Bremerella alba: one gene and its partner. The protein of the gene in region 1 interacts with the protein of each later gene in a pairwise test. Links are inferred from orthologs where the notes say so. Each region holds a gene or a part of one and is shown in the gene's direction. Other genes may lie near its edges. The genes, in order: dprA and recA.

Evidence for each region.
Region 2: the proteins of dprA (region 1) and recA interact in binary tests that used the Bacillus subtilis proteins (3 or more experiments, as listed by UniProt). The link is inferred for Bremerella alba from one-to-one orthologs.

The regions. Positions count from the first base shown.
Region 1 is NZ_JABRWO010000006.1:175,755-183,484, reverse strand. The notes cover bases 1-2,957. They hold dprA (DNA-processing protein DprA), read left to right. Parts: upstream 1-892; coding sequence 893-2,023; downstream 2,024-2,957. Other genes in these bases: HOV93_RS11850 (DUF1501 domain-containing protein), read right to left, coding at 2,034-2,957; aroB (3-dehydroquinate synthase), read left to right, coding at 1-811. Also shown: more of HOV93_RS11850, read right to left, coding at 2,958-3,329; HOV93_RS11845 (DUF1553 domain-containing protein), read right to left, coding at 3,382-7,095. UniProt on the Bacillus subtilis protein: Protein that helps load RecA onto ssDNA during transformation. Binds cooperatively to circular ssDNA, is able to bridge different segments of DNA. Favors the loading of RecA onto SsbA- or SsbB-coated ssDNA and formation of RecA-DNA filaments.
Region 2 is NZ_JABRWO010000012.1:172,723-180,294, reverse strand. The notes cover bases 1,905-4,703. They hold recA (recombinase RecA), read left to right. Parts: upstream 1,905-2,633; coding sequence 2,634-3,773; downstream 3,774-4,703. Other genes in these bases: alaS (alanine--tRNA ligase), read left to right, coding at 4,158-4,703; thpR (RNA 2',3'-cyclic phosphodiesterase), read left to right, coding at 1,905-2,368. Also shown: HOV93_RS20400 (hypothetical protein), read right to left, coding at 1-621; HOV93_RS20395 (PfkB family carbohydrate kinase), read left to right, coding at 862-1,764; more of thpR, read left to right, coding at 1,796-1,904; more of alaS, read left to right, coding at 4,704-6,974; HOV93_RS20375 (BON domain-containing protein), read left to right, coding at 7,180-7,398. UniProt on the Bacillus subtilis protein: Multifunctional protein involved in homologous recombination, DNA repair and competence.

The DNA.
Region 1 (7,730 bases):
CGATCGTAAGTCGATTGTGGTGGCCCTGGGGGGAGGCGTGATCGGTGACCTGGCCGGCTTCATTGCCGCAACCATGACCCGCGGACTCGATTTCTTTCAGATTCCGACCACACTACTTGCTCAGGTCGACAGTAGTGTGGGTGGGAAAGTTGGTATCAATCTACCGGCTGCGAAAAATATCGTGGGTTGTTTCTGGCAACCCCAAGGCGTGCTGATCGATACAGCCGTACTGGAGACGCTTCCACGACGCGAGTACCTATCTGGTCTGGCGGAAGTTGTGAAGTACGGAGTGATTTTGGATCCGGAATTTTTCGAGTTTCTCGAAGCGAATGTTCAACCGATTCTTAATCGCAATTCGACCGTGCTCCAGAAGATTGTCGCGCGAAGCTGTGAATTGAAAGCCCAAGTTGTCGCCGAAGATGAACGCGAAACGACTGGACTGCGTGCGATACTTAACTACGGCCACACCTACTGCCATGCGTTGGAAACGGTGTCCGGCTACGGTGAATACCTCCACGGCGAGGCCGTTGCGGTAGGGATGCTGTGCGCATCTCGACTGGGTGAGAAACTTGGCGTGTTCAACTCGGAGGCGACCCAGCGGCAACACAATCTTCTGACCGCACTTGAGTTGCCGGTCGATGTGCCGAAGTTAAATGAAGAAGCCATCTTATCTGTCATGCAGCGCGACAAGAAAGTGGAACACGGCAAGCTAAGATTCATCGTTCCGCACTGTTTTGGAAAAGTCGTGCTCACGTCAGACGTTCCGTCTGCGGTCGCCATGGAAGCCTGGACAGACGGATACGCGAGTTAGTGACGCGATAATCTTCTCGACACCCAGCCAGCACCCCCTATAATGGCGGACTCAAATCCAGTCTCCAAGGTGCCTGCTCGAATGAGTTCCGTCGACGATAATACGCTGCAAGATCCTGAGTTTATAGCCGCTTTACGCCTAGCACTCAGTTCCGGAATTGGTCCTGCAAAAGTTCAGGCACTTCAATCTTATTTCGGGTCGCTTTCTGCTGCGATGGCAGCAACTTCTAGCCAGCTTCAGGCAGTGTCTGGCATTGGTCCTAAAGTTGCTAAAACAATTGTTTCCGCCAGTCAGTTCGATGTGCAGAGCGAACTGGAGCATTGCAGAGACTTCGGCATACAAATTTTGACTCGATCCTCCGATAGCTTCCCAGAGCTTCTTTGTGAAATCGCTGATCCGCCCACTTTGCTGTTTGTCAAAGGTGAGATTCTCCCCTGTGACGAACTGGCCGTGGCCATAGTGGGAACTCGACATGCCACCCACTATGGCAAAAAGCAGGCCGAGCGTTTCGGTTATGAATTGGCAAAAGCCGGCTTCACCATTGTCAGCGGGCTGGCCCGTGGAATCGATGCTGCGGCTCATCGCGGGGCGATCAAGGCCAAAGGACGAACGATTGCTTTTCTAGGAGGGGGTGTCTCGAAAATTTATCCGCCGGAACACGTGGACCTTGCCGAAGAAGTTACCGGCAGCGGAGCAATCGTCAGCGAAGCGGCACCTTTGGTAAGCCCCATCGCCGGAGCATTTCCACAGCGTAATCGCTTGATTACCGGGATGAGTTTAGGAGTCGTCATTATTGAAGCCGCAACGCGAAGTGGAGCATTAATTTCAGCTCGCATGGCAATGGAACAGAATCGCGAGGTCTTCGCATTGCCTGGACAAATTGACAACCCCGTCGCGCGAGGAGTGAATAGCCTGATCCGTGATGGCGCTACGCTTGTTCAGTCGGTCGACGACGTAATTGAGCAACTCGGTCCACTTCAGAAACCGCTACAAATTTCGCAAGCCCAGACCGTTATTCAGCCGGCAGAGCTAAAACTGAACGATCAGGAACAGCAGGTTCTTCAGCACATCGATCTGGCACCGATGTCTTTGGATGCACTCGTGGCGCGATCTAAGTTGCCGGTGCACCGCGTGTTGTCCACGCTTAGCATCTTAGAAATGAAACGACTTATTGTGCGGACTAACGGCACGACCGTGCAGCGAATTGCTTAAACGTGAATCGCTAAGCAAACAAGGCCTTGATGGGTTGGCCGCCATCGGTGATTGGAACAGGGCGATCGCCATTGTAAAGCGACTTCCCATAATCGATGCCCATTGCCGCGTGAATAGTCGCGAAGAAGTCCGGGACTGAAACAGGATCGCTGACAATCTTCTTTGAAAGTTCGTCAGTCTGACCATAGGCACCAGAGTGATTCAGTCCACCGCCAGCCAACACGCACGTAAATGCCGACCCTTGGTGTCCCCGTCCCCCACCACTGTCAAATTCCGGCGGTCGACCGAACTCTGTTGTGATCACAATCAGCGTCTTATCAAGTATCTTCCGTTGTTCAAGATCGAGAATTAACGCCGCTACCGCCCTGTCGAGTTCCTGAATCAACTTGTGCTGCTCAAGAATGCCGCCGTTGTGGACGTCCCAACCGGCGCCATTCAAAAAGTTGAGGTTGTGCGAGACCTCGATGAATCGAACTCCTCGTTCGACCAGACGCCGAGCCAACAAGCACCGCTGACCGAACTCTCCACCGTATCCTTCTCGTAGGTCAGACGCCTCTTGGTTGAGGTCAAAACTGCTTATGAATTCGGGACCACTAAGCTTTCTACTTAGGTCAATGGTTGCCTCGTAATCCTTCAAGACGGTCTCCCTTGTGTCTGGCTGGAGGTCGCGAAGCTTCGACAGGAAACTATCGCGACGCTGCTGACGATCGTGATCCACGCCCAAAGGAGGAGAGAGACCTGCCGGGCCGCGCCCGGTGTCTGTCAGATAGAGATAACTGTGCTGAGCACCCAAGAAGCCAGGCCCGCGTGTCGCATTTGGATATCCGATCAGAACGTAAGCCGGCACACCATCCGATGCGGCACCACGCTCGTGGGAGATAATCGAGCCAAGCGATGGGTAGACTACGGTTCCACTGACCGGCCGACCTACATGCATCCAGTTGGATGCTGCGGCGTGCTCGTCGATGACCGCATGATTTACCGTACGAACAGCGGTCACGCGATCCATGATGGGGGCCATCTTCGAAAGATGCTCGCAAACCTGAACATCATCGACACATGTCGGGATGGCATCGTAATAAGCACCCGGTTTCCGAGATTTTGGATCCCCTTTGGCCTTCGGGTCGAACGTATCGATCTGCCCCATGCCGCCGCCAAGCCATATGGAGATGACGTGTTCGGCTTGGCCACTAACTGGGTTTGCATGAGGCATGGCACCAGCAACGGAGGTAGCCATGGCTGTGGCTGCCGAAGCAGCAAGGAATTGTCGTCGATTGACGCCTGAGTTTTTGTAAATATTGCTCATTTGAATCCGCTTATTATTAGTGGTTTGAATCGCTTGCGAAAACTAAAAGCTGCTAGGGCATCCAAACAAATTCTCGCAAATTGACAACACTCCACACCATGTCTTCATAGACTTCACGCCACTGCGGCTGAAGTCGTGGGTCGCTAGGAGGTCCCACTCTCGCCCGGCGAGCATGTTCCTGCTGGATCGTATTCGCTTCCGACCGCAAATGGTTGGACCAAGTTACTTGAGGAAGTCGCTCAAGGGGTTCCGGATGCTTGATCTGACTTTTGGGAACAAGCCGCTGATCGAAGCCCTGTCGAAGTGCCTCTACAAACAACTCACGTTCCTGGTCACTTGGCAATCGGCTTAGAAACCGCAAGAATACCGAATCGACCAACTGCCCCGGAGACTTCGCATTGACCGCCAAGTCAGCTAGAGGGCTGTCGTGGGAAGCCCTGGTAAGCCAAACGGTCATTGTGCCGTTAGCGATGACTGCCGGTTGAAGAATATTCGGTTCGTCTTCGCGATCGGTGCGTGGAATCTGACGTTCGGCCGACCAGCCAAACGCGACCATTACGTCATCAACGACTGAAACTCGGGGAAGCGTCAGACTTGGCCGGTCACGCTCGTTAGAGATGCTCGCCAGCATCCAGGCTCGCTCAACGCGTCCGAGGTTGTTTCGGTTGCTTGCCGGTCGTCTCCCGTCCGGGTCGAGCGTAAGGGTTTCGACATCTATTTCCTTGCCGGCCGCTGCATGAAACGAGTCAACGATCTGTTCGGCTGTCATCCGGCGACGCTGAGGTGCATTGAACAAGCGTCGCGTGGGATCGGCGGCCTGCTGGTTTCCGGTTGCCTTGCGTTGGTAAAGATTCGAGTTCATGATTAATCGCGTAGTATGCTTGACGCTATATCCATGTGCGACGAAGTCACGGGCCAACCACTTTAGCAGTTCCGGATGGCTAGGCTTGGTTCCTTCCCAGTCGTGCGGTGGCTCTACAATTCCAGCACCAATAAGTCGCCTCCAAATACGATTCACGGAAACCTCGGCAAAGCGTTCATTCTCTGGAGCGGTAACCAACGCTGTTAAGCGCTCGCGGCTATCCTTTTCGTTTTCGAGATAGGTAGCCAAAGCTTCATTGTCTTGAATGCCAGTGACCTCCGAGAACGGCCACTGTGGTTTGACCGCCTGGCCGGGTTTAAGGGTCACTTGAATTAGCGGTTCACGATCCTGGCTCTCGAAGAATGCGACCGGCACAGAGCTTGATTTAGGAACGGAAAGCGGCTTTCTGGCAAACATTGCCGCAAGTGCATATAGATCTTCTTGCGTTGTGCTGTGATACGGAGAGTCATGACAACGGGCACACTGCAGTTCAATTCCCAGGAATGCGTTAGCGACGACATGACCTTTCGCAGCGTAGGGCGAATCATTCTGCGCCGCTTTGGCAAACCCAGCGCTACCACCGTCTTCGGAACTGCCTCGCATCATCATCAATTCGGTGACCATACGGTCAAGCGATTTATCATCGCGCAAGGCATCGTGCAGGAACCAACGAAAAGGGCCGCTGGCATTGAGCGTTGCGTTGATCAGTGTTGGATTCTCGGCCAATACGTCTTGCCAATAGCTTACCCAATGATCGGCCCATCGCGGATCGGCAAGTAGGCGATCGATCAACTTGGCGCGTTTGTTCGGTGAGTCCTCTTCTAGAAAGAGACGAACCTCTTCCTCTGTAGGTATGATTCCCACCGTATCAAGATAAGCCCGGCGAATGAATTTAGCATCGCTGACAATTGGCGAGAACTCCGTTTCCTCAGGAGAAAGTGGTAACTCGGGCCATTTTGCCCCAGCGTTGATCCACGCTTCCAGGGTCTTGATCTGTTCCGGACTGAGCGGTTGGCCTGTTGGGGGCATCCGCATATCGGCATCTTTGTGCTGAATTCGAGCCATCAATTCACTAGAAGTCGCATCGCCAGGCACAATTGCAGGCCCCGAGTTACCACCAAAGACCGCCATCTCGAGTGAATTTAACTGAAGACCGCCGGAATCCTTTTCGCTATGACAACGGAAGCATTCGCTTCGTAAAATTGGAAGAACTTCCGAATGAAAATGCTTCGCTTCTTCCGGTGATGTTCCCTTAGATGCTGACTTGGCATCTTGAATACGATCCGCGACGAATGCGTCGATGGGACTTATCGCTTCCGAGTGCTCAGGAAGATTTGGCCCCGGGTTATTTTGGACCCACTGCTGGGCCAATTGATGGCGTTTTCCCCAAAACCGATCGCGTGAGATGGCAGCCTCGCGGCGAGAATGGTCGTCGTGCGATGACAGTGAAGTCTCGATGCGTGTGAGAGCCCCTTCGAACGCTTCATCCGTCAACGGGAGTGGAGCGTCTGGGCCTTCGGCCGGACCTAGCACGTGGTATAGTTTACCTTCAGGGGAAAGGATCGCGACAGTAAATTCGCCAGGCTCAGCACGAAACTTCTTTCCACCTGCCATCGTCTCGACAACAACACGGTGCATCCCTTTCTTACTAACCAGAAATGTGCCTGTCTGCTCGTGAAGACGATGCTGCTTGATCCGATGACCTGGCAGCGGCGGATCGGCAACCGGAGTGATCGGCTCCTCACCGCTTGGCGATCCTTGCAAGGCGCCAGTCTTTGCGACAAGCTTACCGTCTACCCATAGTCGGCTTAAACCGCGTGCACGGAGCAGTAAGGTTTGTTCTCCTTCGGGCAATGAAACATCGGCGGCCATTCTCACAAGCACTGGTGCCTTCCAACTATCTCGAATTCCCCAACTGTCAAACCGTTGAGGAAGCCTTGGCGTGAGGAACTCGGATGTTTCCCAGCGGGTAATTTCTGCAGGATAATCCTCATCGAAATCGAGCCAGCGCGTGTGGGACGGCATTCCTTCGTGAAAGGTGACCGTCACACGATCCGCAGGTAGCTTCCCGAGTTTCGGCATCGATTCAGGTGGCGGCTCAGGCTTCGGAGCTTCGCCCACCCGACTAAATCGTGCCTTGAGCGTGTTAGCATCTAGTGCAATACGATGAACGGCCACGGCATCGAGATACCCACGGAACGAACTCGAGGCGTTTCCTCTCATGGAAGACCCGATCCAAACGCTGTCGTCGTCAACCACAGGAGCCACCGTCGTAGGTCCGCCCATATCCCAAACGCCGGGGAGTTGCTTACCGTCAATCCAACCTTCGATGCTCTCGGGTTTGCCAAACTCATAGGTGACGGCAACGTGATGCCAACCTGTTCGCGGGATAAAACCATCGCTTGTTGTCCATCGATGCCAAGGTGATCCCGATCCTTTACTGGGTGTCGCGAATAGGAAACTAAGGCATGCTTTTCCTTTAACACCTCTGAGTCGAAGAGCCCAGTTCTGATTGTCAGGAGCGAAGCCAGGATTCCCGGTACGACCTTTGCCCACGATGTATAGGTTTTCACCCTCTTTCAGATCGCGAGCATTTACCCAAGCCTCGATAGTTATTGGATCGCCATTGGTAAAGTCAAAAGGACTGAGATGGCCCGGATCGTCATATGAAAAATAAGCACCCCGACCATCAAACTTGACTGCGGTATTCGTTGCATCAAAATCGGGATACGCAGGAGGACGTGGGCCAGGGACATCTCGATGGACGCCCCCATGCGCAATTAGCGGCGTTTCTTCTTCTGTGCCAAAGTCCCACATCACGGCGGGCTCGGATGCCTGAACCGTTACGCCAAGGCAAGCCATCGCCAAGCTTAGAGAAAGTAGGTGGCAGTGAAGAGATCTCATCAGCAGTACCTATTGAGAAGGGGCCGGTTCGCGAGGATACGAAGGGATTTGGCGAATCAACAATCTATGGGCAGGAATTAAGACTTCGCTCGGAAGTGATAGGAGGGAACCTTAAATATCCATAGATTTTTTGCTTTCGTCAAGGTTTCTTGCCTATGCTAGATCGACTCGTCCTATTAAAAAATACTGAAGAGAGCCCACCCAGCTTCATGCATTGCTCATTAATATTTGGCTACTCCAAGCGAAATCCCCTCAATTGCAAGTTTGCTCTGATGGGGATTGGCAGCGTTATCTTCAGTATTTTTACTACGCCAGCGTAGGCGAAAGCCCCAGATTCGCTACAGCCGCTAAGTTTTTTGCTTTTGGTCGCCGGTACTCTCGGATATGCCGAGTTGGCTGCCCAGGAAACGGCTTGGTCATTACGCCACAAATTGCCGCTTTTAATAAAAACGTCGCGCGTTGCACGCAGGTCTCAATTGCAGCCCTTGGCTAGCAGATTATCTCACGGGGAGAACTCCGCTAAGATTCGGCCAGAGGGCGAACGTTATTTTGGCGGCAAAGAAAACGAGTCGCCTTACATGACGAGCACTAGAAAATCGTCGCGGCCAATGGTCTCGATTCACTAAGTAAGTGGC
Region 2 (7,572 bases), on another replicon or contig:
TTCTACTTCCAGGTGTAGTTCGGCAATTTCATGAAAGCCGAACGACATTCGCTCGCGTTCGACCAGTAGGTGAATGCCTGCTTCCGAGAAGCGAATTGCGCGGAAGGTGATCTCACGCCCGTTTTTCAAAAAGACCGTCGCTGGAACATGGCGATCGATCAACGCAGGCAACTGTTCCCAGACGATCTTCCGCACGAAGTCGCGACGGACTCGTATATCAGAGCGGTAACGCGAGTTGGTCGACCGGCGAAACGGAAAGCTGGGTGTAATCAGAAAATGCTCAGGCACGTCGGCCTGATATTCGACCCCTTCGGCCGCATAGGCATCGGGATGCCCTGGAATGCGATCCCCTGAGAAAAGCTCGATGTAGGCGTTGGGCATCTCGGCAGGACCCAACGAGCGGTCCACCATCCACCGCATGGGATTACCCCCGTTGATCAAGCTTTGCCCAGCCAACTGCGGCATCGCATTGCCGGAATACCAGTTGCGTAGGACGTCGTCTTCTACCACTCGGCCATCTTCCAGCAGAGCCACAAACCGCTTTTCTTCGTCACCATAAGCGAACGAATAGAAAACGCAGGCGGAAATTAACACGCAGAGCAGGGCAGAGCGAAAAGGCAATTTTCCGACCTTTCGAGGCAATCGAGCGAATATGAAGGGGTTCAGGACGCCACAAGAAAATGACCACAATGCCGATTTGGTTTCATGCGGTACGTTGCAGTCGAAGCGAATTCCCCGATAATGGGGCGTTTGCGAGGTTCATTATGGCCCAGACAGGGAGAACTTCCCATCGTTGGGTCGGAACATCGCATCGGTTGAAAATGATTTTCCACTGCTCACGCTAAAACGAAAGACGCCCCCATGTCACTTTTGGTCGTCGGTTCCATCGCCATCGATTCGATTCATACGCCCACTGAAGTTCGCGAAAACATCATCGGCGGATCGGCAACCCACTTTTCCTATGCCGCCAGCTTTTTCAGCGGCGTCCGCATGGTGGGGGTCGTGGGCGAAGACTGGCAAGAAGAGCATACCAAGCTTTTCTCGGAGCGTGGCATCGATACGACCGGCATCGAAGTCGAAAAGGGGGGCAAGACCTTCCGCTGGACCGGCAAGTATCACGACAATATGAATGACCGTGATACGTTAGAAGTTCATCTGAACGTGCTGGAGAACTTCAGCCCGACCCTTTCCGAGGAAGCGACCCGCTGCCCATTCGTGTTTCTGGCCAATGGCGCGCCGGCAACCCAGTTGAAGGTGCTCGATCAAATGACTGGCCCGCGTCTGGTAGTGGCCGATACGATGGACTTGTGGATCGAGATCGAACGCGACGAACTCATGAAGTTGCTCAGCCGTATCGACGGCCTGGTCCTTAACGACAGCGAAGCCAAACTCTTGACCCAGGAAGAAAACCTAGTCAAAGCCGGCCAGAAGGTTTTGGAAATGGGGCCAAAATTCGTGGTTTTGAAGAAGGGAGAGCATGGTGCGATGTTCTTCTCGGAAAAAGAAACCTACGTGATGCCTGCCTTCCCAACGCCGCAAGTGGTCGATCCGACCGGTGCCGGCGACAGCTTCGCCGGCGGCATGATGGGTTACCTGGCCGAACAGAACGACTTCGATCCGAAGACCCTCAAGGAAGCCATGGCTTACGGAACCGTCGTGGCCAGCTTCATCGTCGAAGACTTCAGCATGGATCGCTTGCAGGGCACAAGCCGCGATGAAATCGACGGTCGTTTCGCCCAATATCGTCAGATGCTTACGTTCTAACTCTTCTACTACTCCGAAGGCGTACTGCTTGATGGAAGCGACTCGCTGTTTTCTGGCCGTGCGAATTTCCTCGGATGTCCGTCGCCGGGCCGAGAAGCTGATGAAAAAGCTCTCGGCCGCTGAGACGGATGTGAAGTGGGTCGAGTCAGAAAACTTACATATCACGACCAATTTTTTGGGCGATGTTACTGGCCAAGACGTGGTCGATATCTCGAGGAAAACCATTGAGATCGCAGCCGAGCATGCGCCCTTCGAACTCGAGATGTTCGGTACCGGAGCATTTCCCGACGTCGACAATCCTCGCACACTCTGGGTTGGTGCCAGCACGGGGGCCGAGCAGCTGATTTCGCTTCAGGAAGATCTGACTGAGAATCTGGCAGCGATCGGATTCCCGCCTGATTCTCGCAAAAAGTATCACCCTCATCTCACGCTTGGGCGGCTCAAGCGCGTAGGCGGTAAAATCGACGATCTCCAGGCACTGCTGGCTGAAAACGCCCAATTGTCGATAGGTCAGTGCCACGTGAAAGAAGTTTGTATCTTTGCCAGCAAGCTGGACCGCACCGGTCCCAAATTTACTCTGATCGGACGCGGCACGCTTGGTTAAGTGTCCCGCTTACCTTGTATAGCTACGTGTCCCAAGTCGTAACACATTTCTGTGGCAGGTGTTACGCATATTTGTCGGTCGTTTGGAGTTTTTTTTCCGGCCCTGGACCTAACGTGTCAGGGGCTTCACCGATCATTATTTCTAGAAACAACACAGAAACAAGATTGCATCGACGATGCAAATTTGTACACTGTTCATCTGTGCACTTAGGCTTGCAGGCCGCTTGCAGTACCTGCAGTCTTTCCCCATAAAGGAGCCCTGAGAAATGGTCACGGTCGCAACCAAGAGCAACGGTAAAATGGCAGCCAAAAGAAAGTCGTCCGGAAAGGACACCGCTTCCAAGGGAGCGGACGCCAAGAAGGACGTGTTTGCCGGGAATAACACCCTGAAAACGACCCTCGCGCAAATCGAAAAGTCGTTTGGTGAGGGGGCCATCATGCCCCTGGGCAACAATCATAAGGTGATCGAAGGGATCCCGACTGGATCGCTTTCGTTCGACTTGGCCCTCGGTGGCAAAGGAATTCCACGCGGTCGAATTATTGAAATGTTCGGCCCAGAATCCAGCGGTAAAACGACGCTTGCCCTGCACGCGGTTGCCCAAGCCCAAAAAATGGGCGGAATTGCCGCGTTTGTTGACGCCGAACACGCACTCGACCCAAGTTGGGCCAAGAAGCTGGGCGTTCAACTGGAAACCCTGCTGGTAAGCCAGCCATCGAGCGGTGAAGAAGCAATGCAAATCACCGAGATGCTCGTCAAATCGAACGCTGTGGATATCATCGTGGTCGACTCGGTCGCAGCGTTGGTTCCTAAGGCGGAACTCAACGGTGAAATCGGTGACTCACATGTCGGCCTTCAGGCCCGTTTAATGAGTCAGTCGATGCGTAAGCTGACCGGAGCGATCGCCAAATCAAAGACCTGCGTGGTCTTCATCAACCAGATCCGCGAGAAGGTCGGCGTGATGTTCGGCAGCCCTGAAACGACCCCTGGTGGCCGGGCCTTGAAGTTTTATTCGTCGTGTCGAATCGATGTTCGCCGCATCGGACAGCTGAAGGACGGCGAAGATGTGGTCGGGCAGCGCGTTCGTACGAAGATCGTCAAAAACAAGGTCGCCCCGCCGTTTCGCATCGCCGAGTTCGACATGATGCACAAAGACGGCATCAGCTATGAAGGGGACGTACTAGATCTGGGGATTACCCACAAAGTGGTCGCTCGTAGCGGGGCTTGGTTCCGTTATGGCGACATTCAATTGGGCCAAGGTAAGGAAAAGGCCCGGGTCTTCCTGGTCGAGAATCCAGAACTTACCGAGGAAATCAAGCAAAAAGTGCTGGCGGAGATCGAACCGATGGTGGTCCCGGTCCCCGACGCGGAAGACGACGGCGAGATGCCACCCGAAGAAGATTTGTAACAGACGACCCGCCCTCTCGGGCAGGTTTCCTACGCGGTCCTTGCAGCGGGGCCGTCTTTACGACTTGACTAACCATTTCGATGATCCGATTCGCTCCTCGCACTCTACGCAAGTAGATCGGGCAAAATTCCTCCCCGGGATTTGCCTTCATCGTATCTTTGCGTTACTAAAACAGGGTTCTGAGGTCGGCTGCCCCAGCACAGGGGGCGGCCGGCCTTGTTTTGGTTCTTGCGAGACCCCTATTTTAGAGCGAACCAGTCACCTTTGCCCAAATTGGCAAAGAACTTATCATGAAGGACTTGTGTCCCAATGATTGGGGAAGAAGCAGTGGCTCTCGCTTTCTGCCGAAACACTAAAAACTGAACACTGAAAACTAGTTTCCCAATGAAAACCGACGAACTACGCGAAAAGTACCTCAGCTTTTTCGAGACCAAAGGACACACACGTTGCCCGAGCGACGTTCTGGTTCCCACGTGGGACCCTTCGGTACTGTTCACTCCGGCGGGGATGAACCAGTTTAAGGATCACTTTCTCGGTCGTGTGAAACTCGATTTTACCCGGGCCACGACCTGCCAGAAGTGCCTGCGCACCGGCGACATCGACAACGTCGGTCGCACCGCCTATCACCATACGTTCTTCGAGATGATGGGCAATTTCAGCTTCGGCGATTACTTCAAAGAAGAAGCGATCCACTGGGCATGGGAATTTCTGACCGACAAAAAATGGCTCGCGCTGAATCCCCAGCAGTTGAGCGTCACCGTCTACAAAGATGACGACGAAGCGGCCAACATCTGGCACGAAAAGATTGGCCTGCCGTTCAATCGTATCGAGCGCCTCGACGAAGACGAAAACTTCTGGCCAGCCAGCGCTCCCAGCCAAGGCCCCGATGGGGTCTGCGGTCCGTGTAGTGAAATTTATTTCACGCCCGAAGATGGCAAGAAGGTCGAGATCTGGAATCTCGTCTTCACGCAGTTCAATCGCGTGGGAGATCCGCCAGATAACCTCGAACCGCTCCCCAGTAAGAACATTGACACCGGTATGGGGCTTGAGCGAACCGCCGCCACCCTGCAAGGCGTCACCACCAACTACCACATCGATATCCTGCGTCCGATCGTGGAAGCGGCAGGTGAAATCTGCGGCGTGAAGTACAATCCCGATTCCGACGAAGGCCGCCGCCTGCGCCGCATTACCGATCATATCCGCGCTTGCACCATGGCCGTCCACGAGAATGTCTACCCTGGCGCCAATAAAGAGAAGTACGTCATCCGCCGCTTGCTTCGCCGTGCGGTCCTCGATGGTCACCAGATGGGCATTCATCATGCGTTTGCTTACCAACTGGTCGACAAAATCGTCGAGATGATGAAGACACCGTATCCAGATTTACAAGACTCCGTCACACGTGTGAAAAACGTCATCAAGAGCGAGGAAGAGAACTTCCACCACTCTTTAGACGACGGCATTGCCCGTAGCGACAAAATCTTTGCCGGCATGCGTTCGGCCAATCGGACGGTGGTCAACGGGGACGAAGCGGCCGAGCTTTACCAAACGTTCGGCTTCCCGCCAGAACTGTTCGAGCAAGTCGCCATCGAACATGGCTTCACCTTCGACTGGGTCGGCTACAAAAAGGCAATGGAAGAATTCGGCGAGCGATCTGGCGGCGATCAGGTCAAGCTTTTCGAAACCGGTCCGATTGAGTCGCTCAAGAATTCGGTTCGCTCTACCGATTTCGTCGGCTACGAAAACGAAGTCACCGAGGTGACCATCAAGGGAATCGTCACTGCCCACGAGGGAGATGAAGAATCGCACTTGGTCGACCAGTGCGACACGACCGGCCCAGAGCACAAGCTAATCGTCGTGCTCGACAAGACGCCGTTCTACGGAGAATCAGGTGGGCAGGTCGGCGACGCCGGTCGAATCTATTCCAACGACTTCGAGTTCATCGTTACCGACACGCAGAAGGATAGCGATCTCTTTCTGCACGAAGGCTACCTGACCAAGGGGGCCATTACCACCGACGGCACCGCCAAAGCTGAAGTCGATACCTCCCGACGTGCGGCCATCAAAAGGGCTCACTCGGCCACGCACATTTTGCATCACGCGCTGCAGAATACGCTCGGTTCGCACGCCCAGCAGCAGGGCTCGAAGGTGGAAGACGACCTCCTGCGTTTCGACTTCACCAACATGGAACCGATCGCCCTCGATCAACTGACCACCATCGAAACCGACGTGAACGAAAAAGTTGTCGACGGCGGCACGGTCAAATGGGAAACGGTGCCCCTGGCCAAGGCCCGGGAACTGGGCGCGATGATGCTGTTCGGCGAGAAATACCCCGACCCGGTCCGTATGGTTACCATGGGTGATTTCAGCCGCGAGCTATGCGGCGGGACGCATCTGACCGATACCAGGCAGGTCGAAGCGTTTGAAGTCATCAGCGAAGAAAGCGTCTCGGCCGGCGTGCGGCGCATCATCGCTTTGACCGGCGAAAAGGCGAAAGAGTATCGCGAGAAGGTCGATCACTCCCTAGATACTATGGCCAAGACGCTCAAGTGCGATGTGCCCAGCATTCCTGAAGCGGTCCGCAGCCTGACCGGGTACATTCGCGACCTGAAGAAAGCAGTCAACGGCAGTGGCAAAACGCCTAAGGCCCCCACTGCGGTCAAACCGTACAGCGGCGCCGATGTCGATTACTACCACCGCAAAGAGATGCTGAAAGAGTCGGCCCGACTGCTTAACAGCCCGCTGTTTGAGTCAGCCGAACGAGTCGAAACGCTCTATCACGAAGTCGATAAGCTGAAGCATCAGCTGGCCGAACGCGAGAAGTCCGGCACGCTTTCCGGTGACGACCTTCTGGCCAAAGCCACCATGGTCGGCAAGGTGAGCGTCGTCGTCGCCGACGTCCCAGGTGCCAATGCTAACCTCATGCGACAGCTGATCGACCAGATTCGCAAGAGCACCGAATCGTCGGCTGTGATGCTGTTTGCGGCCGCCGAAGAAGGCAAAGTCACCATCGTGGCTGGGCTCAGCAAGACGCTTGTGGATAGCGGCAAAAAGGCAGGCGATTGGGTTAAGAAGCCTGCGGCACTCGTTGGCGGTAAGGGGGGCGGTCGACCTGACATGGCGCAAGCCGGTGGTAAGTACGCGGCTCAGATTCCTACGGCAATGGCTAAGGCGGAAGAGTTGGCGAAGAGCTTGTTCGCGTAAACAGTGCCGACGTGCTTTACGTATTAAGGGACGAGATCAGAAGTCGGTCTAGCAATCGTTGCAATCCAAACAAACCGCAGTGTTTCGGCTGGCTTGGCATCGCCGGCGGAAAATTCGTTGAGGTTTGCCTCTTGGGCTTCCGATAGCAGTGATAGCACTCAGCCGCTAATTCCCCCGATCTCAGACCTTTCGTGAGGCACCCGTGATGCAAGACATGACCGCGATTGCGAGTAATGTTCACCAGGCCCTGTCCGCCAACCCGCACTTTCCTGGTCGTCACCTTAAGGTGGAAGACAGCGAAGGTCGCGTCGTGCTCAAGGGACGCGTGGGCAGCTACTTTCATAAGCAGATGGCTCAAGAGACCGTTCGCCGTTTGGATGGCGTTCATGAAGTCGAAAATCAACTGGAAGTCGATTGGCGTTAATCGGTCCACCCTTTTTGGACCAAGGTGAGTCGTCAACGATCCATTGCTATAGAGTGAGATGCCACCAGGCGAAAGTCAGGTGGCATTTTTCATTTCGAACCGACTTGCTCAGATTTCTTCCTGAAAACTGAACACTTCAAACTGAAAACTCGCCGCCCCGTTGGCATTCTGCTT